4 regions of the Kitasatospora sp. NA04385 genome follow, and region 1 is predicted to be linked to each of the others. Evidence: riboswitches for the same ligand, from Rfam matches in the RefSeq annotation. Region 1 holds a riboswitch; each other region holds the start of a gene.

What was found. Region 1 has a riboswitch for cyclic di-AMP ahead of HUT16_RS35430 (transglycosylase family protein). Riboswitches for the same ligand answer to the same signal wherever they lie in the genome.
Region 2: linked by a shared signal. The riboswitch ahead of HUT16_RS19750 (M23 family metallopeptidase) and the one ahead of HUT16_RS35430 (transglycosylase family protein) in region 1 are both predicted to bind cyclic di-AMP.
Region 3: linked by a shared signal. The riboswitch ahead of HUT16_RS11305 (M23 family metallopeptidase) and the one ahead of HUT16_RS35430 (transglycosylase family protein) in region 1 are both predicted to bind cyclic di-AMP.
Region 4: linked by a shared signal. The riboswitch ahead of HUT16_RS39150 (transglycosylase family protein) and the one ahead of HUT16_RS35430 (transglycosylase family protein) in region 1 are both predicted to bind cyclic di-AMP.

What each region holds. Positions count from the first base shown of each region.
Region 1 covers NZ_CP054919.1:7,990,393-7,997,330, reverse strand. Annotated here, with positions in the region: gene HUT16_RS35455 (tyrosine-protein phosphatase) at 1-14, shown strand, start outside; gene HUT16_RS35450 (pyrimidine/purine nucleoside phosphorylase) at 132-413, shown strand; gene HUT16_RS35445 (hypothetical protein) at 653-1,000, shown strand; gene HUT16_RS35440 (hypothetical protein) at 1,069-1,311, shown strand; gene HUT16_RS35435 (MFS transporter) at 1,609-2,931, opposite strand; cyclic di-AMP (ydaO/yuaA leader) riboswitch at 3,398-3,564, shown strand; gene HUT16_RS35430 (transglycosylase family protein) at 3,568-4,776, shown strand; gene HUT16_RS35425 (CapA family protein) at 4,814-6,007, opposite strand; gene HUT16_RS35420 (diiron oxygenase) at 6,192-6,938, opposite strand, start outside.
Region 2 covers NZ_CP054919.1:4,404,342-4,411,279, reverse strand. Annotated here, with positions in the region: gene HUT16_RS19765 (sensor domain-containing protein) at 1-570, opposite strand, end outside; gene HUT16_RS19760 (GNAT family N-acetyltransferase) at 689-1,285, opposite strand; gene HUT16_RS19755 (hypothetical protein) at 1,398-2,213, shown strand; gene HUT16_RS19750 (M23 family metallopeptidase) at 2,286-3,080, opposite strand; cyclic di-AMP (ydaO/yuaA leader) riboswitch at 3,091-3,253, opposite strand; gene HUT16_RS19745 (YiaA/YiaB family inner membrane protein) at 3,491-3,781, shown strand; gene HUT16_RS19740 (alpha/beta fold hydrolase) at 3,907-4,761, shown strand; gene HUT16_RS19735 (TetR-like C-terminal domain-containing protein) at 4,761-5,345, shown strand; gene HUT16_RS19730 (hypothetical protein) at 5,376-5,570, shown strand; gene HUT16_RS19725 (hypothetical protein) at 5,788-6,012, shown strand; gene HUT16_RS19720 (SpoIIE family protein phosphatase) at 6,143-6,938, shown strand, end outside.
Region 3 covers NZ_CP054919.1:2,589,033-2,595,970, forward strand. Annotated here, with positions in the region: gene HUT16_RS11280 (ATP-dependent Clp protease proteolytic subunit) at 1-48, opposite strand, end outside; gene HUT16_RS11285 (ATP-dependent Clp protease proteolytic subunit) at 93-722, opposite strand; gene tig (trigger factor) at 973-2,364, opposite strand; tRNA gene HUT16_RS11295 (tRNA-Pro) at 2,577-2,650, opposite strand; tRNA gene HUT16_RS11300 (tRNA-Gly) at 2,802-2,875, shown strand; gene HUT16_RS11305 (M23 family metallopeptidase) at 2,990-4,021, opposite strand; cyclic di-AMP (ydaO/yuaA leader) riboswitch at 4,027-4,180, opposite strand; gene HUT16_RS11310 (hypothetical protein) at 4,548-4,742, opposite strand; gene HUT16_RS11315 (PP2C family protein-serine/threonine phosphatase) at 5,199-6,410, opposite strand; gene HUT16_RS11320 (GNAT family N-acetyltransferase) at 6,572-6,938, shown strand, end outside.
Region 4 covers NZ_CP054919.1:1,691,775-1,698,712, reverse strand. Annotated here, with positions in the region: gene HUT16_RS07315 (long-chain fatty acid--CoA ligase) at 1-1,411, opposite strand, end outside; gene HUT16_RS07310 (hypothetical protein) at 1,544-1,744, opposite strand; gene HUT16_RS39150 (transglycosylase family protein) at 1,845-3,182, opposite strand; cyclic di-AMP (ydaO/yuaA leader) riboswitch at 3,188-3,357, opposite strand; gene HUT16_RS07300 (hypothetical protein) at 3,883-6,024, shown strand; gene HUT16_RS07295 (sirohydrochlorin chelatase) at 6,226-6,938, opposite strand, start outside.

The DNA of each region.
Region 1 (6,938 bases):
CCGCAGGTCGGTGACCAACCAACGGACGCCCACGACGACCGAACGGCCTGCGCCGATAGGCTCGCCCCCGCCGCGGCCGGGTGCGCGACGCCCCGGCCGCCGTTCCGCACACCTTCCGCAGGAGAACACGCATGCTCAAGGTCAACGAATACTTCGACGGCACGGTCAAGTCGGTCGCCTTCACCTCGGCCGACGGCCCGGCCACCGTGGGCGTGATGGCCCCCGGCGAGTACGAGTTCGGCACCGCCGCGCCGGAGGTCATGCACGTGGTCAGCGGTGCGCTGACCGTCAAGCTCCCGGGCGCCGAGGAGTGGCAGACCTTCTCCGCCGGTGAGCGGTTCTCCGTTCCGGGTGACAGCAAGTTCCAGCTCCAGGTCTCGGTCGACACGGCGTACCTCTGCGAGTACCGCTGACCCCGTAGCCCCACGGGCCGGCGAGGCCGGTGGGGACAGTAGGGGCAGTGGGAGCAGTGGGGGTGGGTGGGGCAAGCGGGACGGATGGGATGGGGAAAGCGGCGGGGCCGGGGAGGAAGCAGCTCCTCGGGGACGGCCGGGCCCGGTAAAGGTCCGGCCAACCCCGCCACGAACCGGAGGACGCGCCCTACGGTGTGGGCCGAACACCCGTCCCGTCCGAACACCGTGGAGCCTCCTCGATGGGCAGAGCCCGCCCGCACGACCCGAAGAACCTTCCGGTGGCCCGCCCCCTGCGCCTGCGGGTCCGCAAAAGCTTCGGCCTCGCCGCCGCGGTGCTCGGGTTCCTGTCCATCACCCTGCTCGGCGGTTACTACTCCTTCCACGCAGCCGGGGACTTCAGCTACCAGGTCGGCTGGCGGGGGACCCCGCCGCTGGCGATGACCGTCGACTCCTGCTCCGGCCTGGGCGGCGGGCGCGCCCAGACGTTCTTCTGCTTCGGCCACGGTGACCGGCGCGGCGCCGACACCACCGATGGCGAGTGGCTGCTCGAGGACCTCTCCGGCCCCTCCCCCGGGGCACCGTCCTGAGCGTCAGCTGCTCCCCCGACGGCCACTGCGTCGAGCTCGCTGCACACCACACAGCGGGGGACGTCGGCATGTTCCTGTTCGGTCTGTGGCTGCTCTCCTTGGCCCCCGGCCTGGGGATCGCCGTGCTGGTCGGCCGCCGTGGCAAACGCCTCGGTCGGCCGCCCCGGACGGGGCCCGGCCCGTCCCTCCGCCCGGGTGGCCTGGGCCTCCGCCCGGGTGGCCTGGGCCTCACCGGGTTCCTGGGCATCGCCGGGTTCCTCGCCCTGCCCGCGCTGGCCCTGCTCTCCGGCATCGTCTCCCTCTTCCTCTGACTCTGACCACCCGCCGCCCGGCTACCGCTCTTCCTCTCCCTTTCCCTGCGTCTCCTGCTGCTCCGCCGCTCCCTGCGGCCTCCGCCCGGGACCACAGCCGGACCGCCCCAGCCGAACCGCTCACCGACGGTGCTTCGGCCGACGGATGATCCGGTTTCCCCGGCCGTCTTCGGGGGCGTCTCGCACCTCCGCGGCACCACGGTGGCGCCGACCGTCACGGGGCAGGGCGGTGACCTGCCCCCATCCGCGGCTCGCCACACTCCGATGGTTCACGGACGGCTGGATCCATGAACGGGGTCACGTTCCCACCGCCACCCCCGGAGCAGGCTCCCGGCCTCCGCAAGCCACCCCGGCCGGCGGGCTCGCCGGCAGGCGGCGGACGGCGGGAAGGGCGAGCAGGGCGAGCGCGGCCGGTACGGCGAGGGCGGTCATCCCGAACAGGGCGGGGCGCACTCCGAGGCCCTCGGAGAGCGGGCCGGCCAGTACCAGCCCCAACGGCATCAGGCCGACGGCGAGCAGGTGGTCGTAGGAGCTGACCCGGGAGAGCACCTGCTCCGGTATGTGCACCTGGAGCGAGGTCTCCCAGAGCACGAAGAACAGGGACACCCCCACTCCGGTGACCGCCTCCAGCGCGGCGATCACCCAGACCGGCGCGCCGGACCCGATGATCAGCGCCTGGCAGGAGGCGACCGCCATCGCCACCGCGGCGACGGCCATCGGGCGGGCGGGTTTCAGGCGGTAGGCGCAGACGTCCCCCACGATCGAGCCGAGGCCGAACGCGATGACCACCACGGCCCACGCCCCGGCACCGCCCCACTCGCGCTCCGCCAGCACCGGCCCGAACACGAACACCGAGGGCAGCACCACCACGTGGTAGACCGCCATCGCCAGCATCCCCGACCACACCCACGTCCGGCTGCGCACCTGCTGCCAGCCGATCCGCAGCTCGGCCAGGAAGCCGAGCCGTTCGGCCCGCGCCACCCCGTCACCGGCGTCACCGGCACCGCCCGGCCCGCCGCTGACCGACCCGCCGCCGACCGGGCCCAGCCGGGCCAGGACGGCGGCGCTGACGGCGAAACTCGCGGCGTCCACCGCCAGCGCGCCGCCGGGCCCGACCGCCGCGATCAGCGCACCGGCCAGCGCGGGCCCGACCACCAGCCCCGTCGACTGCACGAACCCGCGCAGCGCATTCGCCTCGCGCAGCCGGTCGGCGGGGACGAGCAGGGGCAGCAGCCCGGTGGAGGCGGGGAGGAAGAAGGCGTCGGCGACACCGAACAGCGCCATCAGCAGTGCCAGCAGCCCGACCCTGGCGTTGCCGGTGAGCAGCAGCACGGCGGCGGCCGTCTGGACGGCGCAGCGCACCAGGTCGGAGGCCAGCATGATCCGCTGCCGCGGTATCCGGTCCGCCCAGACTCCTCCGGCCAGGGTGAACACCAGCAGCGGGAGCAGTCCGGCGGCCGTGACCAGGCCGACGTCGGCGGCCGAGCCGCCGATCGACAGCACCGCGAAGGGCAGCGCCACGAACGACACCCGGTCTCCCAGGACCGACAGCGACTGGCCGACGAACAGCCGGGCGAACTGGCGCTCGGCACGGAGCACTTCGGGAATCAGGGCACCCACGGAACCTCCTCGACGGATTCGACGGACTCGACGGCACGCCCGCGGCACGGGGACGGCGAGCACGGCGATCGTAGGAAGCCACCGGATCCCCTGTCGCGCGATTTATCCGCAACGCCGACAATGCCCCGATTCGATCGAATTCCCTTGTCCAGAACGGTAGTTGATGCCCCGAGCCCGCTTCCGCCACCGAACCGGGCCGCCTGCCTTCCCCGTTCGCGGCCACCCCAATCCGACCGATCGGACAGACTTCTCCAGCCGATCCGCCGACCCTCCGCCATCCGACGGACGTCCACCACCGCCCGAGGCACCGTCAACCGGTCGTCCACACACCACGCGGCCGCCTGCGTGACGGAGGCGTGATCCCGGCGCGACGCGCTTGTGATTGGCCCGTTCGAGTGAATAGGCTCCTCCCAGCCCGCACCGCCGGGCCCCGCGCGCGAAACGCCGAGCCCTGTCCGCCGCGCCGTCGGGTCGACCACCACACCCTTGGACAGGGGCGGGGGAACCACGATTGTTGCCGTCCCCCACGGCTAGGGGTGAAGCCGTCCGCACCGGGTGACCGGGGTGCGACGGCCGGGCCTCCCTCCCGGTCCGAACCCGACAGCTCACCTCGCAGGCGTGCGGAGAGGATCTCGCATGCTCTTCACGGGTTCGGGACGTCACCGTCGGCAGGGTCCGGCGGAGAAAGCCGCCGAGCGCGCGATCGCGGCGGCCGGCGTGGCCGGTGTCGGCATCGCCCTGCCGCTGCTCGCCGTGACCGGCGCGCAGGCCGCGCCGAGCGCGGTCTGGGACCGGGTCGCCGACTGCGAAAGCGGAGGGAACTGGAGCTCCGACGCGGGCAACGGCCTCTACGGCGGTCTGCAGATCAACGCCCAGCGCTGGACGGACTACGGCGGCACCCAGTACGCCCCGCTGCCGAACGGGGCCACCCGCAGCCAGCAGATCGCCGTGGCCGAACGCATCCTGGCCACCGAGGGCCCCTCGCCCTGGTCCTCGTGCGCGGACGACTCGGGCCTGAACATCGTCAGCGCGCCGGGCGTCGTCGACGCCAACGACTCGGCGGACGAGACGGGTTCGCTGCGCGGCGCCCGCGGCGTCGCGGCGGTCAACGCCGCTCCGGACGGCAGCACCGTCCCGGAGGGCAACAGCGCGCCGGTCTTCTCCGGCCTGCCCGGCTACGACCCGGTCTCGCACGTGTACTGGTACGAGAAGAACGGTGCCTGGTTCTGGACCAGCCACCAGAGCCTGTACGAGCGCTACGTGCAGCTGACGAACCCCCAGCCGCAGCCGAGCGCGCCCACCTCGGCCACCCCCACCCCGGAGGCCCCGGTCACCCAGCCCGTCCCGCCGGTCGCCCCCGGCACCCCGCTGGTGCCCGCCGACCCGACCGCCACCCCCAGCCCGAGCGCGCCCGTCGACGGCAGCAACGGCGGCAACAACGGCGACGGGAACGGCAGCAGCGACAACAACGGGAACGGCAGCGGCCTGTTCCCCACCACCCCGGCCACTCCATCGCCCGGCACGTCGCCCAGCCCGTCCGACGGCACCGGCACCTCCGGCACCGCTCCGGACGCCTCGCCCACCGGCACCGCGACGGCCCCCGCCCCGGACGCGTCCACCGCGCCCGCGGCTCCGGCCGGATCGACGGCCACGCCGTCCACGACGGCCCCGGCGGCGACCTCGTCCGCGCAGGCGTACACCGTCAACCCCGGTGACACCCTGGCCGCGATCGCCCGCGAGCACGCCCTGGACGGCGGCTGGTCCGGGCTCTACCAGTCGAACCAGCAGGTGGTCGGCGAGAACCCGGACCTGATCCGTCCCGGCCAGGTGCTGGAACTGGGCTGACCGGCGCGGCTCCGGCCCGCGCCCGGCTGAGCCGCCGTCACTTCGGGACGGCGGCCAGCCCGGTGCAGCCGCGCAGGCCGTCGCGGCGCTGCTGGGCGGCCTTCGCCGCGCTGCCGGTCTGCGGGACGGGGATGCCCCGACCGTCGATGTGGGCGGGCGTGAAGGCCTCTCCGGTGACGCGGCCGTCGGCGGTGACGGTGAGCGTGGTGACGCCGGTCTCGTCCGAGGCGGTGTAGTTCGAGGTGCCGTACCAGAGGAAGTTGCCGAAGCCGTACGCCACGTAGGTCTTCCCGAGCATGCCCGCGCCGAGCATGGTGTGGGCGTGGGTGCCGACCACGGCGGTGGCCCCGGCGGCGGCGAGCTTCTCGGCGAGGGCGCTCTGCGCCCGGGTCGGGCAGGCCACGCCCTCGTCGCCCCAGTGCAGGTAGACCAGGACCACGGGTGCCTGTGCCTTCGCCCCGGCGACGGCGCGCAGCAGCGCACCCTCGTCGAGGGCGGAGGCGATGCCCGGTTTGTGGGCGCCGGCCCGCCACTTCTGGTTGGTGATCTCGTTGACCTGGCTGGCCGCCAGCACGGCGACCTTCACCCCGCGCACCGTGGTGACGTGGGGGGCGTACGCCTCCTCGGCGTCCTTGCCGATGCCCACCACCGGTATCGGGGAGGCGGCCTTGGCGGCGAGGGTGTCGGCGAGGCCGTCGGGGCCGAAGTCGACGGCGTGGTTGTTGGCCTGGGAGACCACGTCGACGCCGGCGTCCTTGAGCGCTTCGAGCGCCCTGGGCGTGGTGCGGAAGGTGTAGGTCTTGGGTTCGGCCCTGCCGCGGGAGGTGATCGCGGTCTCCAGGTTGAGCACCGCCAGGTCCGCGGCGGAGAGCGTGCGGGAGATCGGGCCGAGCGCGGTGTCCGCCGTCGCGGCGCCGAGCCGGGAGGCGGTCCGCCCCTCGAAGTGGACGTCCCCGGCGAACGCCACCGTGATGCTGCCGCCCGCGCCGCTGTCCGCCGGGCCGGAGCCGGAGCCGGTCGGGGTGCCGCTGCCCGGGGCGCCGGGGGTCGGCTCGGCGGGGGTCGGAGCCCCGGACGCCGAAGCGGCGGACGTCGGCGGGGCCCCGGCGACCGTGGCGCCGGCCGTGGCGGCCCGGTCCCCGGACGGGGACGGTCCGCCGCACCCGGCGACGGCAGCGAGCAACAGGACTGCGGTGGCGGCGGCGGTGGTGCCGACCGTGGCGCTACGCATGAACGGACCCCCCGGCGGTTCGGTGACGACGCACTTTATCCGCGCCGCTCGAACACCGGAAGTACACATCGGCGCCGCACTGTCACGGTTGCGCCCCGAAGCCGCCGGAGCAGCTCACCGGCCCACCGCCCGGCCGCCGGTCCGGCCATCCGCCCGGCGGTCGACCGCCGTTCGACCACCGGGCTCAGGCCACCACCCCGGCCGCGCGCAGCAGCCAGCGGTTGGTGCGGCCGACCAGCCCGGCCTTGTCCAGCACCGAGACGACCTTCCCCGCCATCTCGACCTTGGTGGCCCGCCAGTGGGGGTTGGCACGGGCGACGGCCCGGCCGGCCTTGGGGTCGATGCCGACGGCGGCGTAGAGCCGGGGGTGGATCAGCGCGGTGGTGGCGTAGTAAACGATCAGCCCGATGAACAGCTGTTCGTACCGGCGGCGGACCGGGCCGAGGCGCTTGCGGACGAGCTCCTCGCGGGCGTAGCTGATGTGCCGGGCCTCCTCGATGACGTGGATCCGGGAGACCTGGCGGGTGAGCGGCTGGAGGGTGTCGTCGTTCATCACCTCGCGCTGGAAGGCGTCCAGGATCTCCTCGACGTACATGGTGCCGCCGAAGGTCTGGCTGTGGGTGGAGATCGCCTTGAACAGCCGGCCGAGGTTGTGTGCGACGAACCCGGCGCCGTACGCGGGGACGCCCATCTTGGCGATCATCCGGGCGAACATGATCGAGTGCCGGCACTCGTCGGCGATCTCGGTGAGCGCGTACTGGACGTGGCGGGTGGTCGGGTCCCGGTCGAAGGCGTGGCGCAGCAGCATCTGCATGAGGATCTCCTCGAACCAGATGCCGACGCTGGCGATGGAGGCGACCTCGTGCTTGGAGAGTTCGATCCGCTCGTCCTCGGTCATCCGCTCCCACAGGTCGGTGCCGTAGAGGGAGAG
Region 2 (6,938 bases), 3.6 Mb from region 1:
GGTGATCTCGTAGGCGTGGTGGACGCCGTCCGAGGTGGTCCACTCGGCGACCCGGTAGCCGCCCCAGGAGGTGTACCGGCGGAACACCCACTGGTAGACCGGGAACAGGGCGAGCGACCAGCCGAGCAGGAAGAACGTCAGCGAGAGCGTGAAGTTGAGGATCGCCCAGGGCAGCATCACGAACTGGTGCAGCACGGCCTTCCAGCCGGCCGGGTCGGCCAGCCGGGCGGTGATCCGGCCCCAGAAGCCCTCGCGGGCGACCACCACGGCGGGCGGGGCGGGCACCTCCTCGCCGAGCACGTTCCGGATCCGCCCCCGCTCGGCGGCGCCGAGGCCGCGGGCCACGGCCAGCAGCAGGCCGAGGACGGGCAGGCCGAGGACGGTCACGGCGAGGCCGAGGCCGAGGCAGAACAGCGTGACGACCAGGGTGAAGCCGAGCACGGCCATCGGCAGGCCGGTGAGCGCGAAGCCGAGATCCTGGAGGGCCTGCCGGGAGAACGGGGCGCGCCAGAACCCGGGCCGGTCGGGGTGGCCGCCGGGGGCGGTGGCGGGGTGCGCAGCGGTGGACATCCGCGGTCCTTCGGTTCGTCGGGCGGCCCCGCCGGTCGGCGGTGCCGGGCACGGGTACCAATCTGCCGCCGCGACCCCGCCCGGCGTAATGACGCCTGCTGCCGAGTTCGTGGTGGGGTTAACCCCCGGTCCGCCCCTGGAGCCGGCCGCCCTCCGGCCCCCGGCGCCAGGGCGGGCCGTCCCACTCGGGGGCGAGCAGCGAGTACTGGAGCGCGTCGTGCCAGGCGCCGTCCCGGCGGGACTCGGCCCGGATCCGGCCCTCGTGGCGGAAGCCCGCCCGGGTCAGCACCCGGACCGAGGCGGTCTGTCCGGGGTCGCAACGGGCGGCCAGCCGGTGCAGGCCGAGGCGTTCGAAGCCGAGCACGCACAGCAGCGCGGTGACCTCGGCGGCGTAGCCGCGGCCCCAGGTGTCGCGGCGCAGGACGCAGCCGAGTTCGGCGGCGTGCCCGCCCTCCCGGGTGAGCGCGGCCTGGCCGACCGGCTCCCCCGCCGGGTCGTCGACGGCGAGCCGGTAGTGCGTCCGGGGCTGCTCCTCGGCCGCTTCGAGGTACAGCTCGACCTGGTCGGCGCAGTCCTCGAAGTCCCGGACGCCGAACGGCAGGTGGCGGACCGTCTCGGGGTCGCCGTGCACGGCGTGCAGCGCGGCCACCTCCTCCGGGGTGTGCCGGTACTCCCGCAGGGTGAGCCGGGGGCCGGCCAGCCGGAGGGTCTCCATGCCGACCGACCCTACCCGGCGGCCGTCCGGGGACCGGCTGCCCTACCCGGCGGCCGTCCGGGGACCGGCTACCGTACCGGGCCGCCGTCCGGGGACCGGCTACCGTACCGGGGTGGACGACGAAGACCTGCACCTGCTGCCCCGCACCCGCTCCGCCGACCTGTTGGACTGGGCGGTCGCGGAGGGGTTCGACCCGGTGCCCGAGCCGGCGGTGCGGACGGTGCTGACCCTGCTGGAGCTGGGCGGGGCCCGGCTGCACGACGGCCTTCCCGAGCTGTCCTCCCCGGTGCTGGAGCGCCTGCTGTACGAGCAGCTGCACCTGTACGTCCAGCCGGACGGCGACCCGGCCGCGTACCCGGCGGCGGTGCGGCTGCTGATCGAGTGGCAGCGGGCGGCCCGTCGGCTGAACGCCAAGCGGGCGGAGAAGCTGCGCGCCGAGGCGGACTGGCAGGGCGAGGTGCTGCTCTCCCTGCTGCGCCGCTCCGACCTGGTGACCTGGCCCCGGCTGTACGCGCTGCTGCTGCGCGCGGACGGGGTGCCGTCCGACGACGGCCCCGGCCCGGTGCGGGAGTGGCTGGCGGCCTTCCGGGAGCTGCCGCCGGAGGAGCGGTTCGCCGCCTTCGACCGGGTGCCGGGCCTGGACGGGGACGGCAACTGGGACCAGCCGGGGCGCCCGCTGCTGATCGGGGTCTCCACCGACGGGGCGCGGCGGCTGCTGGAGCAGGGCCTGATGCGGCGCAGCTACCGCAACCTGGCCGAGCGGTCCGCCCGCGGGCTGCCGATGCCCGCCGAACTCTCCGGCGCGTTCGAGGAGTTCGAGGAGGCGGTGGCGCAGGCCGCGATCGACCTGTGCGGGGAGTGGACCGTCCCGGGGCTGCCGCGCCTGCTCCTGGAGGAGTTCCCGGAACTGGCCCCCGAGGAGTACTGAGGGCCCCGGGACCACCGGCCCGGGGGTACGGCGGGCGGCCTCCGGGTGGAGGTGCCGCGCGCCGCCCGCGGGCTACGGCCGGAGGCCGAGCTGCCGCAGCCAGGGGAGCGGGTCGACCGGGGCGCCGCCGGCGGGGCGGACCTCCAGGTGGAGGTGCGGGGCGGTGGCGCTGCCGGTGCTGCCGACGGTGCCGAGCACGGTGGCCGGGGTGGCCTCGCCGGCGGCGGTGCTGATCCGGGAGAGGTGGCAGTACCAGAGCTCGGTGCCGTCGGGGAGGGTCTGGATGACGCGGTAGCCGTAGGTGCCGGACCAGCCGGCCGCGGTCACGGTGCCCGCGGTGACGGCGGTGACGGGGGTGCCGGTGCGGGCGGCGAAGTCCAGCCCGTGGTGCAGCTGCGCCCAGTGCGCGCCGGCCTGGGCGAACGGCGCGGCCAGCCGGTAGTCGGCGACGGGCAGGGCGGGCGCGGAGTGGTCGGCGGGGGCCGGGGCGGCCGTCTCGGCCTGCCGGTCGGCGCGCTTGGCCTCGGCCTCCTGCGCGGCGGCGAGCCGGGCGGACTCCTCGGTGCTGGTGCGCTGCCCGTCGGCCTGCTGGAGGATGCGGGCGGCGAGGGCGAGGCCGGGGTCGGCGGCGGGCAGGCCGTCGGGGGCCTCGTCGGCGGCGGTGACCGGGGCCGGGGCGGGCACGGGGGCGGCCTGGGCGGTGGCGGTGGCGAGGCCGGTGGCGCCGAGCGCGGCGGTCATCGCGGTGACGCCCAGCAGGGGCGCGCCGGTGCGGGCCTGGCGGGGCAGCCGGTGCCGGAGGGGCTCGGCCTCGACCGGGTGGTCGAGCAGCTGGGTGCCGGTGCTCTCGGTGTAGGTCGACGCCACGGGGGCGCGCTCCTTCCTTCCCTGCCGCCGACCGGGTTAGCTGACGGGTTCGGAGGTGGAAGGTCTCCTACGGTCGGGCCCAGGGCCGTCCCGATTCACCCCGGTGGAACGTGGTTCCCCGGCTCCTGGACCTGCCGCGGGGCAGGACCGGATGGATTAGGCGTGGCGCACGGTGCCGCATGGTTACGGCGTTGCCGACCGCGCTGCGTTATCAAACGTTAATCCTATGGACCCCATGATTCCAAGCGCCTTCCGAGGTGCAGTGAAACTTTTCTGACGCCCTATGGGCGATTTGTGACGATTCGTCGATTCGCTCGGATTCGGCCGCCGCGAGGCCGCGACGGAACGTGACGGAGCAGTTGAGTATCCGTACTCACGACCCGCCCTTCGAGTGGCGGGACCCTGGGCGCATGACCGCTCCCGTGCCGCACCGCACCACGTCCGCCTACTTCCTGCAGGCCGTCGCGTCCTTCGCGTTCGCCACGGTCGCCCTGGTCCTGGGGATCGCCTACCTCCCGGTCAGCGCCTGGATGCGCGCCTTCCTCGCCGTCGGCCTGCTCTACGAGATCACCTCCGCGTTCACGCTGGCCAAGGTGATCCGGGACCGCCAGGAGGAGGGCGCGATCACCAGCCGGGTCGACCAGGCCCGGCTGGAGAAGCTGCTCTCCGAGCACGACCCGTTCAAGGTGGAGGGGATCTGAGCGGACCTCCGGGAGTCGGGCCGGGCTTGACGGCTAAGGCTATTAGCCTTAGCTTTATGGCTATCGGCAGCAGCCGGGCGCGCAGAGCCCGGGGCGCCGGACGACGCCCGCCCAGGAGGCCCGCGATGAACAGCACCCTCGGCACCACCACCCGGTACCTCGACGTCACCGGCGGCCGGATCGCCTACGACGACACCCCCGGCCCCGGCGTCCCGGTCGTCCTGCTGCCCGGCATGCTCGACAGCCGCGCCGTCTACCGCCACCTCGCCCCGCTGCTGACCGCCGCCGGGCACCGGGTGGTCACCATGGACCTGCGCGGCATGGGCGAGTCCTCCACCGGCTTCACCGACCACACCCCGGCCGCGCTCGCCGACGACCTGGCGGCGCTGCTGGACCACCTGGACCTGCGCGGCGCCGTCCTGGTCGGCAGCTCGTACACCGGCGCCACCGTGGTCCGGGCCGCGGCGCTCGCCCCCGGGCGGACCGGCGGGGTGGTGCTGGTCGACGCCTTCATCGAGAACCTGCCGCTGAACGGCTTCCAGAAGGCGCTGTTCGGGCTGGTCGGCCCGCTGGTCGGCGCCTTCCCCGGCCTGTGGGGCGCGGCGCAGAAGTTCTACTACCCGGCCGGCGCCCGGCCCGCCGACTTCGACGCCTACCGGGCCGACCTGGTGCGGATGCTCCGCGAGCCCGCCCGCCGGGCGGCGCTGCGCGGCTACCTGAAGGGCGACTCGGCGCCGGTCGGCTGGTGCGCGGCGGTCGACGTGCCCGCGCTGGTGCTGATGGGCGACCGGGACCCGGACTTCCCGAAGCCCGAGCTGGTCGCGGACCGGCAGGCCGCCGCGCTGCGCGGCCGTAGGGTGATGATCGGGGGCGCCGGCCACTACCCGATGGCCGGCCACCCGCAGGCCGTCGCCGACGCCCTGCTGCCCTTCCTGGCCGGCCTCGCCGGTCCGGCCGACGAGAACGGGACCGCCCGCTGATGCCCCGCGCCGGACTCTCCACCGCCGCCGTGGTGGACCACGCCCTGGAGCTGATCGACGAGCGCGGCGCCGAGGCGCTGACCCTGGCCGCCGTCGCCGCCCGGGCGGGCGTGGCCACCCCCTCGCTGTACAAGCACGTGGCCGGGGGCCTGCCCGAGCTGCGCCGCCTGGTGGCCGTCCGCACCGTCGAGGAGCTGGCCGGCCACCTGGCCGCCGCCGTCCTCGGCCACGCCCGGGACGGGGCCGTCCGCGCCCTGCTGGCCGCCTACGCCGGGTACGCCCTGGGCCACCCGCGCCGGTACGCGGCGCTGCCGCAGGCGCCGGAGCCGGACCCGGGCCCGGAGCTGGTCGCGGCCTCCGAGCGGCTGGTGGGGGTGCTGTACGCGGTGCTGCGCGGCTACGGGCTGGAGGGCTCGGAGGCGGTGCACGCGGCGCGGACGCTGCGGGCCGCGGCCCACGGGTACGCCTCGTTGGCCACGGCGGGGGCGTTCCAGCTCGCCGAGGGGACGGACGTCACGCTGGAGCGGCTGACCGGGGTGCTGGTCGAGGGGCTCGCCAACTGGCCGGGCGCGGAAGGCGCGTGACCTCTGGGGCGCTGCCGCGTTCTACCCGGTATGAAGAAGCGCAGCCTGCTCGCCTTTGCCTCGCTCGCCGTCGGCGTGGTCGCCTCCCTCACCGCCCCCAGCGCGCACGCCGCGCCGGAGCACTCGACCGGGCTCGGCCCGCTCAAGGACGCCGTCTCCGCCCCGGACCTGCCGGTCGCCGAGGGCCTCGCCCAGCAGGCCGCGACCGAACTGCCGGGCGTCTGACCGGGGGGCGCCGACCGCCGTTCCCGGTCGGCGCCGGGAGGGGCGCACGGGGCACGATCGACGGGGGAAGGCGCTGGTCGCGCGCCATGCACACCCTTTCGCAACCTCTCCCCCACCGTTTCGACACCATCGGTGCGTAACACTGTCCTTCGGTCGGGAAGTCATACCGCGTGGAGACCTTCCACGGGTGTGGCCGACAAGCACGGAGGATCAGGGAATGCCGCAGGCGACTCAGCACATCGAGCCTGGCACGGGGCTGATCCCCGCTCCCCGGACGGCACCGGACGACGCGCCCGGCGGCCCGCGCCCGGCGGTCGGCACCGGTCGGGAGGACTGGGCCGCCGCACTGCGGCACGGGGTCGCGGTGCTGCGCGGACTGCGCTCGCTGCGGCCGGTCGCGGCGCGTCCGCAGCGCGGCTACGGCGAGGTCGACGGCCAGTAGCGGGCCGGTCCGCCCCCGGCGGGATGCCGGAAATGTCGCGGATCCACCACGTGTCGCGAAAGCGGCCGGTTGCCCGGTGCGTCCATAAGATGGTCAGCACTGGCACGTCGACCGGAAGCGGGCGCTTCGCATGGACCAGAGCTCTCCGCGTCGTGCCAGCCGTTCCGAACTCCGCTGCGTGCGGGCGCTGCTGCGGGCGTCGAGCGCCGCGGAGCTGCTGGCCGCGCTGCTGGCCGAGGGCCCGGCGTGGATCACCGGCGAGGGCTCGGCGCTGTACCTGCTGGACGGCGGGACGCTCCGGCTGACCGCCTCGCACGAGCTGCCCGCGTGGGCGCACCGCAAGTACGCGGTGGTCGACCCGGCGAGCGAGCTGCCCGCGGCGCTGGCGCTGCGGCGGCGGGAGCCGGTGCTGCTGAGCCCGCAGCAGACCAGCACGGACTACCCGAACACGGCGGCGGGCCTGGGCACCGGCCTGGTCGCGCTGGCGGTGCTGCCGCTGGTGGTGGACGGGGACCCGGTGGGTTCGCTGGCGCTCGCGCTGGCCCACCGCGGGGCCGTCCCGAGGCGGGACGTCGAGCTGCTGGAGACCTTCGCCGACGTGGCCGCGCACCGGCTCTCGCACCTGCTGGACCACGTGCACGCGGCCGACCCGGCCTCGGACCGGCCGCGGTCGGAACTCCCCTCCGCCGACGGCGAGTTGCTGTCGCTGGCGGTGCGCTCGGCGGGTGCCGGGGCGTTCGAGCGGGACTTGGTGACCGGCGAGACGCTGTGGGACGCGCAGGCGTACCGGGCGGTGGGCCTGCGGCCGCCGGGGGCGACCGGGCGGGCGCCGGACCTGGCGGACGTGGTGCACCCGGAGGACCTGCCGGACGTGCAGGCCGCGCTGGCGGAGGCGCTGGCGACCGGCGGCCCGTACCGGATCTCGT
Region 3 (6,938 bases), 5.4 Mb from region 1:
CATGTCCTCCAGGCGGGCCTTGGCACCCGACAGGCTGGGGATGTTCATGGTTTCTGGTCCTCCGAAGCGTGCGGTCAGGGTTCCGATGCCGGTCAGCCGGCCAGGCCGGCGCCGGTGCCGCCGCCGCCCGGGACGTCCGCGGCGCTGTGCATGATCTCGTCGATCAGGCCGTACGCCTTGGCCTCCTCCGGCGTGAACCAGCGGTCGCGGTCGGAGTCCAGGGTGATCTGCTCGAAGGACTGGCCGCTGTGGAAGGCGATCAGCTCCGACATCCGCTTCTTGGTGCGCAGCAGCTGCTCGGCCTGGATCCGGATGTCGGTGGCGGAGCCGCCGAGGCCCGCGGAGGGCTGGTGCATCAGGATGTTGGCGTTCGGCAGCGAGAAGCGCTTGCCCTTGGCGCCCGCGGTCAGCAGGAACTGGCCCATCGACGCCGCCATGCCCATCGCGATGGTGACCACGTCGTTCTTGATGTACTGCATGGTGTCGTAGATCGCCATGCCGGCCGAGATGGATCCACCCGGGGAGTTGATGTAGAGGTAGATGTCCTTCTCGGGGTCCGCCGCGAGCAGCAGCAGCTGGGCGGTGATCTTGTTGGCGATGTCGTCGTCGACCTGCTGGCCGAGGAAGATGATGCGCTCGTTGAGCAGCCGGTTGTAGACCTGGTCGCCCAGGCCGCCACCCACGTCGCCGCCGGCGGCGTGCGGTGCCATCGGGCCAGGCATCTGCATCTGCGGGAACGTCACTTAGCCACCTGCTCAGTCGATCTGCGTGTGTGTCGCTGTCCACCGACCCTAACGCGCAGGCCCCGCCGCTGAATCCCCCACGCAGAACTGTTCGCTGTGAGCGCAGGGTGAGCAGGCCGAACGCGTCCGGGACGGCCCGGGAACGCGCGAACGGGCCCGGACACCCTGCGGTGTCCGGGCCCGTTCCCGGTGCTTCGACGCCCCGTCGGCGGTCCGACGGTCAGGAGGCTCAGGCCTCGGCGGACTCCTCGGAGGTCTCCGCCGCGGCGGCCTCGGCGGCCTCGGTGGTCTCCTCCTCGTCGTCCTCGAAGGAGACGGTCTCGCCGTTGGTGTCGGTGACCTTGGCGGCCTCGACGACCAGGGCCAGCGCCTTGCCGCGGGCGACCTCGCCGACCAGGAGCTGCACCTGGCCGCCCTGGACGACCTGCTGGGCGAACTGGTCCGGGGTCAGACCGGAGCCGGCGGCGCGGCGGATGAGGTGCTCGGTGAGCTCCTCCTGGTTGACGCCCAGCTCCTCGTTCTTGACGATCTGGTCCAGCACGAACTGGGTCTTGATGCCCTTCTTCGCCTGCTCCTCGGTCTCCTTGTCGTAGTCCTCGCGGGACTTGTCCTGGGAGGCGAGGTAGGTGTCGAGGGTCAGGCCCATCGGCTCCAGCTGGTGGTGCTCCAGGTTGTGCTTGCGGGTGCCGATCTCGTCCGCGAGCAGCTTCTCCGGGTAGTCCATCTCGACCCGCGAGAGCAGCTCGTCGAGGACCTTCTCCTGGGCCTGGGTGGCCTGGTCGAACTCCTTCATCCGCTCGAGGCGCTTGACGGAGTCCGCGCGGAGCTCCTCCAGGGTGTCGAACTCGCTCGCCAGCTGCGCGAACTCGTCGTCCAGCGCCGGGAGTTCCTTCTCCTGGACGGCGGTCACGGTGACGGTGACCTCCGACTCCTTGCCGACCTGGGTGCCGCCCTTGAGGGTGGTGGTGAAGGTCTTGGACTCACCGGCGGACAGGCCGACCACGGCCTCGTCGATGCCGTCCAGCAGGCGGCCGGAGCCGATCTCGTAGCTCACGCCGGTGGCGGTGCCGTCTTCCGGCACCTCGCCGTCGACCTTGGCCTCCAGGTCGACCACGACGATGTCGTTCTCGCCGGCGGCGCGCTCGACGTCCTTCACGGAGGCGAACCGCTCGCGCAGCTGCTCCAGGGACTTCTCGACGTCCTCGTCGCCGACCTCGATCGGGTCGACCACGACCGCGATCTCGGCGAACTCGGGCAGGGTGACCTCGGGGCGCACGTCGACCTCGGCGGTGAACTTGAGGTCACCGCCGTCGGCCAGGTTCTCGACACCCTCGATCTCGGTGATGTCGGGCTGGCCCAGGACGTCGATCTGGCCCTCGTCGACGGCCTGCGTGTAGAAGCGCGGAAGCGCGTCGTTGACGGCCTCCTCCAGCACCGCGCCACGACCGAAGCGCTGGTCGATCACCTTGTTCGGGATCTTGCCCTTGCGGAAGCCCGGAACGGTGACCTGCTGGTTGATCTTCTTGTACGCCGCGTCGAGGCTGGGCTTGAGCTCCTCGAAGGGCACCTCGACGGTGAGTCGAACCCGGGTCGGGTTCAGAGTCTCGACGGCGCTCTTCACGGTTGGGTCTCCTAGGGGGCTTGCGGTCAGGGCGATAGGCGGTTGGGGCTGCATTGCTGTCCGTACTACCGCCAGCGGTCCATCCTACCGGTACCACGAAAGCGACTGTGCCCGGCACCGGGGCCGGACCGGGGGCGGCCCCGCACGGGGCCGCACGGGGTGCCGGAACGACAACAGGGCCCCGCCCTCCGACGAGACCCTGCCGCACACGGTCGGGGTGACCGGATTCGAACCGACGGCCTTCCGCTCCCAAAGCGGACGCGCTACCAACCTGCGCCACACCCCGTGGTGCCGAGCAGAAGAGTACACGTCGGCCCGCCCCCGACCGGGGCGATATCGGCGAGCCGACAACGGCGAAGGAGTGTGCAATCCACCGACCCGACCAGGTACGCTGAGCCAGTCCTCACCACCCTCGCGGTGGCGACGGACGCTCCTGTGCGGGTGTAGCTCAATGGTAGAGCCCCAGTCTTCCAAACTGGTCACGCGAGTTCGATTCTCGTCACCCGCTCCACGAGGCCGACGGCCCCGACCGCACCAGCGGCCGGGGCCGTCGCCGTTCCCGCCCCGGAACGGCCCGAAGGCCCCGCGCAGCGGATCGCGGGGCCTTCGGGGGTGGTGCCGGGGATCAGACGTTGACGCCGTGGGCCGCCAGGTAGGCGACCGGGTCGATGTCGGAGCCGTAGTCCGGGGTGGTGCGGATCTCGAAGTGCAGGTGCGGGCCGGTCACGTTGCCGGTGGCACCGGACAGGCCGATCTGCTGGCCCGCGGTCACGGACTGGCCGGCCGAGACGGAGATCGAGGAGAGGTGCGCGTACTGGGCGTACTTGCCGTCGGCGAGCTTGATGACGACCTGGTTGCCGTAGGCGCCGCCGTTGCCGGCCGAGACCACGGTGCCGTTGGCGATCGCCTTGAGGCTGGTGCCGGTGGCGACCGGGAAGTCGATGCCGGTGTGGTAGCCGCTGGACCAGCTGGAGCCCGCCACCTTGTAACCGGTGGTGACGCTGCCCGGCGCGGGGGCGACGTAGCCGGAGGAGGAGCTCGCGGAGGAGCTGCTGCCGCCGGTGGTGGTGGAGGTGGTGGTGGAGGTGGTGGCGGTCGACGACTTCGCGGTCGACGACTTGGCGGTCGAGGACTTCGCGGTCGAGGACTTCGCGCTCGACGACGAGGAGGTCGACTCCTGGGCCTGGGTCTTCTCGGTGCCGGTGCTCGACTTGGCCGAGGTCTTCGGGGCGGCGGCGGGGGCCGCGGCGTCCGAGGAGGTGGTGGCGGAGCCCGTCGCGGCCTTGCCGTTGACGGTCAGCTGCTGGCCCGGGTAGATCAGGTTCGGGTTGCCGCCGATGACCGAGCGGTTGTCCTGGTAGAGCTTCTCCCAGCCGCCGTCGACGTTCTTCGCGTCGGCGATCTTGGAGAGGGTGTCGCCGGCGGCGACCCGGTAGGACTCGGCGGCGGCCGAGGAGGCGGCGCCGTGGTCGGCGACGGGGGTGGCGTCGACCGAGACGCTGGCCCACGAGCGGCCGCCGTCGTGCTGGTCGGTGGTGCCGTGCGCGGAGGCGGCGGTGGCCGGGAGGCCGACCGCGGCGCCGGCGACGCCGACGGCGATGGCGATGCGGGCGACGGTGGCCAGGCGCGGCTTGCGGTGCTTGCCCTGAGCGGACATGAAGCTGTTCCTCTCCGACGCCTACGAGGTGAGCTGTCGGGTTCGGGCGAGAGTTGCCCGGCCGCGTTCTCCGCGGCTTCACCCCGAGCCGTTCCCGTGCGTTCCGGGCCCGGCGTACTACCTGTGGTTCCCCCGCTCCTGCCGTGGCGTGGTGTCTGGTCGGCACCGAACGGCGGCAGGACTAGGCGTTCCGCTCGGTGGCCCACCCGGCCGATGTCCGGGCTGCGGAGGAAGCAAAACCCACGGCTCACGGAGCTGGCAAGCGCCGGTAGGCCCCGTTCCCGGGCTCGGGAGGGGGCTGACGGTCCGCCAGGTCACGCTGTGCCGTCGGGGGGCTGCGGTGCGCGTACGGGATCATGACCGTGCGCCCACGAACCATGTACGGTGGGCGACTTCGGCCACCGTGCGCGTCCGGGCGCCGACCCCGCGTGACGCGGCGGGTGACCCTGGTCACCCGCGGGCAGGACTCTGCGACGGCCGGGGGCGTCTCCCGTCCGTCGGAACGTGCGCTCCGGGGTCGGGCGAGTCAGCCCGCGATGCCGGAGATCGCCTTGGAGACGGACTGGAGGAACTGGGTGATCGGGGATGCCATGTTCGACTGGCTGAGCATGAAGCCGAATAGCGCCGCCATGATCGCGTGACCGGTCTTCAACTGCTTGTTGCGGATGAAGATGGCGACGATGATGCCGAACAGGACCAGGGCGGAGACGGAGAAGGCCACCGGGACTCACTTCCTCGATTCGTGGCGGGGATTCGGGTCGGAACCGGCGACGGCTCCAGGCGGAAACCGGCCCGTGCCCCCCGTGTCCCCACCACTCCATCCGGACTCAGTGTGGTCGCTCGTGCGGAGTGCGTAAAGGACTTGCCCAGTCACCCGGGGCCCCAACCCGGGTGCTGGGGCTGATTTCCGCCGACCGTGACGATAGCGGACGGGTCCTGACGGGCCGTCGGTGGGATGCGGTCCGCCACGGCCGGGGCGGCAAAGCGGCAGGCAGACCGGGCATCCGCCCACCGACCGGGTATGCCAGTGGAATTGGCCGAAGATCAACGCCCTGGTTTGACACTCCGTGGGCACTTCCTGCTCACCCTTCGTGCACTCCCGCCACCGGCGGCGGCCCGGGGCGCGGCGCCCGCGCACGGGCCCCGGCCCGCGGCGCCCGGCGGCGCCCGGTGACGTTCAGCGGCGCCAGACCAGCAGCACCGCGCGGTCGTCGTTGACGTGCTTGGCGACGCTGTCGATCAGCCGGACCGCCGCCCCCGAGCGCCCGGCCACCGGGGTGGTGGCGACCAGCCGGTCGGCCTCGCCCATCAGCCGGTCCATGCCCTCGTCCAAGTCCCGGCCGGGGATCTCCACCATGCCGTCGGTGCACAGCATCAGCACGTCGCCGGGGCCCAAAGTACCGCGCACGCCTTCGAACTTGGCGCCGTCGTAGACACCGAGCAGCGGCCCCTCGGCCTCCTTGACCTCCCAGTGGCCGGCCCCGGCGAGGCGGTGCATGCCGGGGAGGTGGCCGGCCGAGAGGAGCTCGTACTCGCCGGTGTCCAGGTCGAGGACCAGGTGCGCGGCGGTGGCGAAGCCCTCGGCCCAGTCCTGGCGCAGCAGGTAGCCGTTGGCGGCGGGCAGGAAGTCGTGGGCGGGCAGCGAGCCGAGGAGTCCGCCGAAGGCGCCGGAGAGCAGCAGGGCGCGGCTGCCCGCGTCCATGCCCTTGCCGGAGACGTCGGCGAGGACGACTTCGAGCACCCGGCCGCCGGGGCCGGTGCGGGCGGCGACCATGAAGTCGCCGGAGAAGGACTGGCCGCCGGCCGGGCGCAGCGCGGTGTCGGTGTGCCAGCCGTCGGGCAGCCGCGGGACGCGGCCCTGCACCCGGATCCGCTCGCGCAGGTCGAACAGCATGGTGGAGCCGCCGCGCCAGGGCACGCCGATCCGGCGGCGGAACTGGGCGACCAGCAGCCCGGCGACGCCGACCGCGCCGACCACCAGGGCGGCGCCGGGGGTGACGCCGTGGGTGTACGCCTCGGGGCGCTCGCTGGCCACCTGCTCCCCGGTGTGCACCACGGACTCGGTGATCAGGCCGGCGGCCGCGGCGGCGTACAGCAGCACCAGGGTGCCGGGGCGCAGCAGCAGCGCGCCGGCCAGGATCGGCAGGACCAGGGCGGTGGGCGGGGCCCAGTCGGGGACGGCGACGTTGAGCAGCACCAGCAGCGGGACGGCCAGGGCGAGCGCGGCGAACGCCCACCAGTCGGCGCCGTCGCCGCGGAAGTAGTCGACGCCGGTGCGGCGCAGCCTGCGCCGGGCCCGGTACAGCGCCGCGCGCAGCCGGGCCGTCACGGGTTCGCGGGACGGCGGGCCGCCCCGGCCCGTCGCACTGGGACGCGCGCTGCCGGCCATGGGGACCGACCTTATCCACCGCCGGTGCCCGCGTCGACGGGCCGGGTGGCACCGGGTGCAGCGGAGGTGGCACGCCCGGCGGGTTTCGGCCGCCCGGGACACGTCGGGCGCGGGGCGGTTATTCGCTCGCCGGGCCCCGATCCGGCTGGTAGGCAGGCCCCATGACGATTCGACACCCCGAACTGACCGTCCGGCCGCTGCGCGACGAGGAGTGGGAGACCTGGTACCGGAACGTGGAGGTGGCCTTCGGCGGTGGCGAGGAGGCGCCGGAGGCCCGGGAGTTGTGGCGGCGGCTGATCGACGTGGAGCGCACGCTGGTGGCCTGCGCGGCCGGCCGGCCGGTGGGCGGGACGACCTCGTTCGACTTCCGGCTGGTGGTGCCGGGCGGGGCGGTGCTCCCGGCGGCGGGGGTGGCCGCGGTGGGCGTGCTGCCGACCCACCGGCGGCGGGGTGCGCTGAGCGCGCTGATGCGCCGCCAGTTGGACGACGTGCGGGCGGCCGGGGAGCCGCTGGCGGTGCTGACCGCCT
Region 4 (6,938 bases), 6.3 Mb from region 1:
GCGGCCGTCGCGGCCGCGGCCGACCCAACTCGTGGTATCCGTCGAAGAGCTGACCACCGCTCAGGAACACTTCGCCGTCCTCGGCGATCCGCACCGCGCTGCCCGGCACCGGCTGCCCGACCGTGCCCGGGCGCGGCCGCAGCGGCGGGTTCACCGTGGACGGGCCGCTGCTCTCGGTCAGCCCGTAGCCCTCGTGCACCAGCACCCCCGCCCCCGCGAAGAACAGCAGCAGCTCCGGGTCGATCGAGGAGCCGCCGCTGATCGCGTACCGCACCCGGCCGCCCATCGCGGCCCGCACCCGCCGGTACACCAGCAGGTCGTACAGGCCGTGCGCCACCCGCAGCGAGAACGGCGCCGGCCGGCCCGCGCCCGCCCGCGCGTCCAGCTCGGCCCGGGCGTAGCGCACCGCGACCTCGGCCGCCCGGTCGAACACCTTCGCCGCGCCCTTCGCCTGCGCCTCGGCCCGGCCCAACTGGTGGATCTTCTCGAACAGGTAGGGCACGCCGACCAGGAAGGTCGCGCCGAAGGCCGCCAGGTCCGGCCGCAGGTCGGCCGGCTTCAGGGACGGGCTGTGGCCGATCCGGACCCGCCCGTACACGCAGGTCACCTGGATCATCCGGCCCAGCACGTGCGCCAGCGGCAGGAACAGCAGGGTGCACGGCCGCACCCCGGTCGCCTCCTCGAACACCGGCTCCAGCAGGGCGTGGCAGTTCGCCGCCTCGGTGAGGAAGTTGGCGTGGGTCAGCAGGCAGCCCTTGGGGCGGCCGGTGGTGCCCGAGGTGTAGATCAGCGTCGCCTCGTCGTCCGGGCCCAGGGCCGCGCGGCGGCGCTCCAGCTCCTCGGCGGGGACGGACGCGCCGAGACCGGTCAGGGCGCCGACCGCGTCCTCGTCCAGCCGCCACAGCGGCACCGTCCCGCCGGTGCGGGCGATCGCCACGGTCAGCACCTCGGCGGTCTGGGCGTCCTCCGCGAGCGCCAGCACCGCGCCGGAGTCCCGGACGATCCACTCCGCCTGCTCCACCGCGGCCGTCGGGTACACCGGCACCACGCAGGCGCCGGCCGCCCAGGCGGCGAAGTCCAGCAGCGTCCACTCGTACCTGGTCCGCGACATCAGCACGATGCGGGCGCCGGGGCGGACCCCGGCCGCGACCAGGCCGCGGGCCAGCCCCGCGACCTGCTCGGCGAACTGCCGGGCCGTCACGTCCAGCCACCCGCCGTCCGGCTGACGGCGGGTCACCACCACGGCGTCCGGGTCGGCCAGCGCGTTGCGGAACGGTAGCTCCGCGAGACTGCCCTCCGCGGGCGGCGGTACCAGGTACGGCGCCCGGGCCTCGACGACCTGCCCGGCGGCGCGGCGGACCTCGACGGGTGGGCGGTCGGTGCGGGCGGCACGGGTGAGGGGGTGTGCCATCAGCGAACTCCCTTGAGTGGGGTGGGGGTTCGCCCAGGGTAGGTACTCGCCGGTAAACTTACTAGACGGTAAGTTACTTGACAGTCGCGTAAGTTGCGGGCGAGGGGAGGCCGGGGTCCGGCCGGCGGATCGTCAGCCCTCTTCGGCCACCGGGGGGTTGGGGAGGAAGCGGTCGCCGTCGCGGGTGCCGCCGGTGCGGGCGATGGTGCGGCTGTCGGTGGCGAGGTAGTCGCGCAGGACCAGTTCCACCGCGTCCTGGGGGTTGGTGGTGCCCAGCCGCAGCATCGCCTCCAGGGCCAGGTCCGCGTCCAGCGTGATCGTCAGTTTCGCCATGGTGCCGCTCCCCGGTCGTCGAGCCTTCTCCGGCCGAGGATAGGCCGCTGCCCCCGGGGCCGACCAGGGTCCCCGGGGGCAGCGGTGTGCCGTTCGCCGATCAGACGCGGCCCGCGAAGTCGGGGGCCCAGTTGGCGATGGTCTCGGTGCGGACGCCGGCGCTCGGGTTCGCCGCCTCGACGTACTTGCCGTCGCCGACGTACAGGGCGACGTGGTAGACGCCCGAGTTGGAGCCGTTGCTGGACCAGAACAGCAGGTCGCCCGGCTGCAGGCTGTCCAGCGAGACGCGGGTCGAGTAGTCGGCCTGGTCGGCGGCGACGCGCGGCAGGCTGATGCCGGCCTGGCGGAACGCGGCCTGGGTCAGGCCCGAGCAGTCCCAGCCGCCGTTGCCGGTGCCGCCGTAGACGTACGCCTGGCCGACCTTGGAGAGCGCGAAGTCGATCGCCGCGGCCTTCGAACCGGTCGCCTTGGTGGCGGTGGTGGTGGTCGAGGCGGTCGAGGTGGTGGCCGTGGCGGCCTTGCTCGCGGTGGTGGTGCTCGTGGTCGACGCGGTGCCGGTCGAGGGCTTCGCGGCGGAGCGGCTGCTCTTCCAGGACGAGCCCTTGTACGAGGACGAGGACGAGGACGACGAGGACGACGACTTGGTGGCCGGCGCGGACTTCTGCGCGGTCGTGGTGCCGCCCAGCGAGAGCTGCTGACCGGGGTAGATCATGTCCGGGCCCTCGGTGAGGACCGAGCGGTTCAGGTCGTACAGCTTCTGCCAGCCGCCGTCGACGTGCTGGCTCTGCGCGATGGCGGACAGCCAGTCGCCCGCCGCGACGGTGTAGGTGCCGGCGGACTGCTCGGTGGCGGCCGGGGTGCTCTGCTGGGCCTGCGGCTGGGCCTGGGCCTGGCTCCGGGACTGCTGGGACTTGCCCTGCGACCAGGAGTGCTGCGACTGGCTCTTGCCGGTGGACTGCCCGGAGCCCTGCGAGGAGTCCTGCGCGGAGCCCTGCGCGGCGGAGGAGGAACCGTTCGAGGAGGAACCGTTCGAGCCAGAGCCGTTCGAGCCGGAGGTGTCGACCTGGGGGGCGGCGCCGCCCTTGGTCAGACCGGCCTGGATGGAGCACACCGGCCAGGCGCCGGGGCCCTGGGAGGCCAGCACCTTCTCGGCGACGGCGATCTGCTGGTCCTTGGTGGCCAGGTCGGCGCGCGAGGCGTACGCGGTGCCGCCGAACTCGGCCCAGGTGGAGGAGGTGAACTGCAGACCACCGTAGAAACCGTTGCCGGTGTTGATGGACCAGTTGCCGCTGGACTCGCACTGGGCGACCTTGTCCCAGGTGGCGACGGTCGCGGCGGAGGCGGTGCCGGTGGTCAGGCAGGGGATGGTGAGCCCGATGCCGACGACACCGGTGGTGGCGATCAGGCGGCGGGCGCGCTTGGCGCTGATGGGCAGCATGAAGAAGCGTTCCTCTCCCACGCCTGCGAGGTGAGCTGTCGGATTCGGGCTGGAGTTGCCCGGCCGCGCGCACCGCGTGGTGCGTTCGGCTTCACCCCTAGCCCCGTGCGGTCCTTCGACCGCCCGGGGCGACTTACCTGGTTCCCCCGCCCCTGCCGTGGTGCGTTGTGCATGAGCCGACCCACCCGGCGGCAGGACTCGGCGTTCCGGGTGAGCTGGGTCCGTGTGTCCACGAACGTGGGCAGGAGATTAAGCGGATTCGAGGAGGATTCGCAAATGCCTGTGATCGGCGTCATAGTGTTCGGAATTCACGATCAAGGAATATCCGGCGAACTCCCCGACCGGTGGCGCGGCCTGGTCGCGCGTCAGGCAATTGGTGATCTTGCGCCCGTTTTGATGCGTTATGCAGGGCGGTGGGGGAGTATTCGGCTTTTGTGGCCATTCGCAGACGGGCATTTGTGCCCGATCGCCGGTTTGTCCGGCCGGGCCGGGCGCCCCGGCTCCGGGCTCCGGCGGCCCGGGGAATTCACCCGCGGGTCGGCGGCCGGAAAGCTCCGGCCCACGGCTCCGGAAGGCCGAACAGATGACTGATGGTACGTCAGGATGCTTAAGCGAAACGAAAGATGCCGCTTTCCGGGTCCGTTTCTGCCTATGCTGCCCCCGACGACGCGGGGTCGCGGGCCCCGGAAGGGCGGCCGAGGTGGAACAGCAGCGCAAGGGCGACCAACCGGCGCGGCACCGGCGGCCGCTGGTCGGGCGGCGCCGGATGCTGACCTGGCTGGCGGTCGGGACGGTGACGGCGCTCGGCGGGGGAGTGGTCCTCCGGCAGTCCCTCGCGGGGGCCGACGAGCCCGCCGCCCTCCCCGGGCCGGGCGGCGGCCCGCCGCCGACCGGCCACCGGCACGGCACCGAGACCGGTGCCCCGCCGCCCGCCTCGGCGTCCCCCCGGCCGTCCGCACCGCCCCCGTCGGTCGACCAGGGCGGCCGCCGGTGGTCGGACCCCAAGGGCTGGGGCGGCACGGTGCCCGGCCCCGGCAGCGCGGTGCGGATCACCGACAAGGTGCTGCTGGACGCCGACGCCCAGGTCGGCTCGCTGCTGGTGGAGAAGACCGGCTCGCTGGTGTTCGCCGCCGACAAGTCGCTGACGCTCGCCAGCGCGGGCAACGTCGAGGTGCGCGGCACCCTGGCGCTCGCCCCCGACGGCGCGCACACCCACACGCTGCGCTTCCCGGAGGTCGACGAGCGCCGCTTCGCCGGCGGCGGGATGACCGTCGTCGACACCGACACCGGCCTGTGGGTCACCGGCCAGGGCTACCTGCGGCTGGACGGCGCCCCCCGCACCGCCTGGACGCGCGCCGCCACCGCCCTCAAGCCCGGCGACACCACCGTCAAGCTGGCCGCCGCCCCCGTCGGCTGGCAGCCCGGCGACGAACTGGCCGTCACGCCCACCGCGCCGCCCGACACCGACGGGTTCTCCACCTCGTACGACCTGGTGACCGTCAAGCGGGTCGACGGCGCCACCGTCACCCTCACCGGACCGCTGCAGAACGCCCACCCCCGGGTGGCGCTCGGCGGCGGCGCGACCTTCGGCGCCGAGGTGCTCAACCTCAGCCGCAACGTCCGGGTCGAGGGCACCGAGCAGGGCCGGGCGCACGTCCACCTCACCTCCAGCCGCCCGGCCGACGTCCGGCACGCCGCGCTGCGCTGGCTCGGGCCGCGCGGCGACGGCAAGGACAGCTGGAACGGGAAGCCCGTCACCGAAGCGGTGCTCGGCCGGTACGGGCTGCACTTCCACATGCTGCTGGACACCTCGCGCGGCACCGTGGTCGAGGGCGTGGTGGTCCGCGACACCGGCAGCCACGCCTTCGTGCCGCACGCCAGCCACGGCATCACCTTCCGCGGCTGCATCTCCCACAACACCTGGGAGGACGCGTACTGGTGGGACGGCCCGATCGACACCCGCACCCCGCAGGGCCCCTCCGACGACATCGCCTACGAGGGCTGCGTCGCCTCCCGCACCGTCTTCGAGCCCAACCCGCGCGGCTACCGGCTCACCGGGTTCAGCCTCGGCGCCGGGACGGGCTCCTCGGCCCGGGACTGCGTGGCCGTCGGCGTCCAGGGCGCCACCGGCGCGTCCGGCTACGAGTGGCCGGAGACCAGCGAGGGCGTCTGGACCTTCGAACGCTGCCTGGCGCACAACAACCTGGAGAACGGCATCTTCGTCTGGCTCAACGCCGAGCACCACCACACCGTCACCCAGTACGCGGCCTACCACAACGGCGGCTGGGGCATCGAGCACGGCGCCTACCTGAACGACTTCGACTACACCGCCTCGGTGCTGTACGGCAACGCGGCCGGCGGCATCGCCGTGCACGCGCTGGGGCGGGACCAGGGCACCGTCTTCGACGGGCTGCTGATCGACGCCGCCGGGCAGTCCGACTACGCGGTGGCCACCCTCAAGCACCAGCTGGACGGCGAGTCGGTCACCCTCAGCCGCAGCCGGCTGACCGGCTACCGCAAGGCCGGAGTGGCGTTCCGGGCCACCGGCGACGGCAAGCCCGACGACATCGCCGTCCTGGACTGCGAGTTCGGCGGCCCCGGTGGCAGCGAGCTGTGGCTCGACCCGGACGCGCCCGACCCCAAGCGGATCCTGTTCCGCAAGGCCGGGCAGTCGCAGACCGTCTCGCTCGGCAAGGGCGGGGGAGGGCAGGGCGTGGCCGGCACCCCGTGGAACGCCACCACCGCCCCGGCCGAGGCGCCCACCCCGCCGCGGGCGGTCGCGCTGCCCGCGCTCGCCTTCACCGACAGCGCGCCGAAGACCGGGCGGGTCACCGCGGGCTGAACGAAGAGCTGAACGGGGGGAGGGGAGGGCTGAGCGAGGGGACGGGCGAACGGTCGAGCGTGCGGCCGGGCGGACGGTCGAGCGTGCGGCCGACCGCGGGTTGACCACCGGTGGCCGGGCGGTGTGCGGGTGCCGGGAAAAGCGCGACGGGCGGGAGCGCGTCGATTCGCTGCCCCTGCCCGTCGCGGTCCCTGGTCGGCGTCAGCGCGCCGCGTGCGCCCCCGGAGAGGTGCGCTGCTGCTCGGCGGCCGCCTCGGCGGCCTCCAGCTGCTCCTGGGTGGGCTCGGGGAGCGCCGCCAGGTAGGCGGAGGCGATCAGCTGGCCCACCGTCGGGTACGCGCCGATCGGGGCGGCGCTGGCGCAGCCGGTCTCCTCGGCGGCGGTGGCCAGCAGCTCGGGGTCGGCCTCCGGGCCGATCACCAGCGGGGCCAGCGCGGGGCGCTCGGAGCCGGTGGCGCGCAGGTGCGCGACGGCCGCGGCGACCGAGCCCGGCACGTCCAGCGCGGCCGGGACCACGGGCACCGCCAGCCGGGAGGCCAGCAGGACGCCGGTGATGCCCGCCGAGGCGGCCGCCTCCTCGCCGCCGACCGTGGTCAGCACCACGCCGTCGGCGGCGGTGGCGATGGCGAACAGCCGGGCCCGGTCGGCGCGGGCCAGCCCGGCCTCGGACAGCCGCACGTGCACGGCCTCGGCCAGCAGCGGGTGCGGGCCCAGCGGGTCCAGCACCTGGGCGCCGGTCTCGGCGGCCAGCTTGTGCAGTTCGGGCAGGAAGTCGTGCGCTCCGGGGACCAGCGGCACGATCACCGGCGCGGGCAGGCCCGCCTCGGCGGCGGCCGCCAGCAGGCCGGCCACCGTCGGCGCGTCCTCACCGCCGAGGTAGGCCGCCGTCACCTCGATGCCCGACTGCTCGGTGC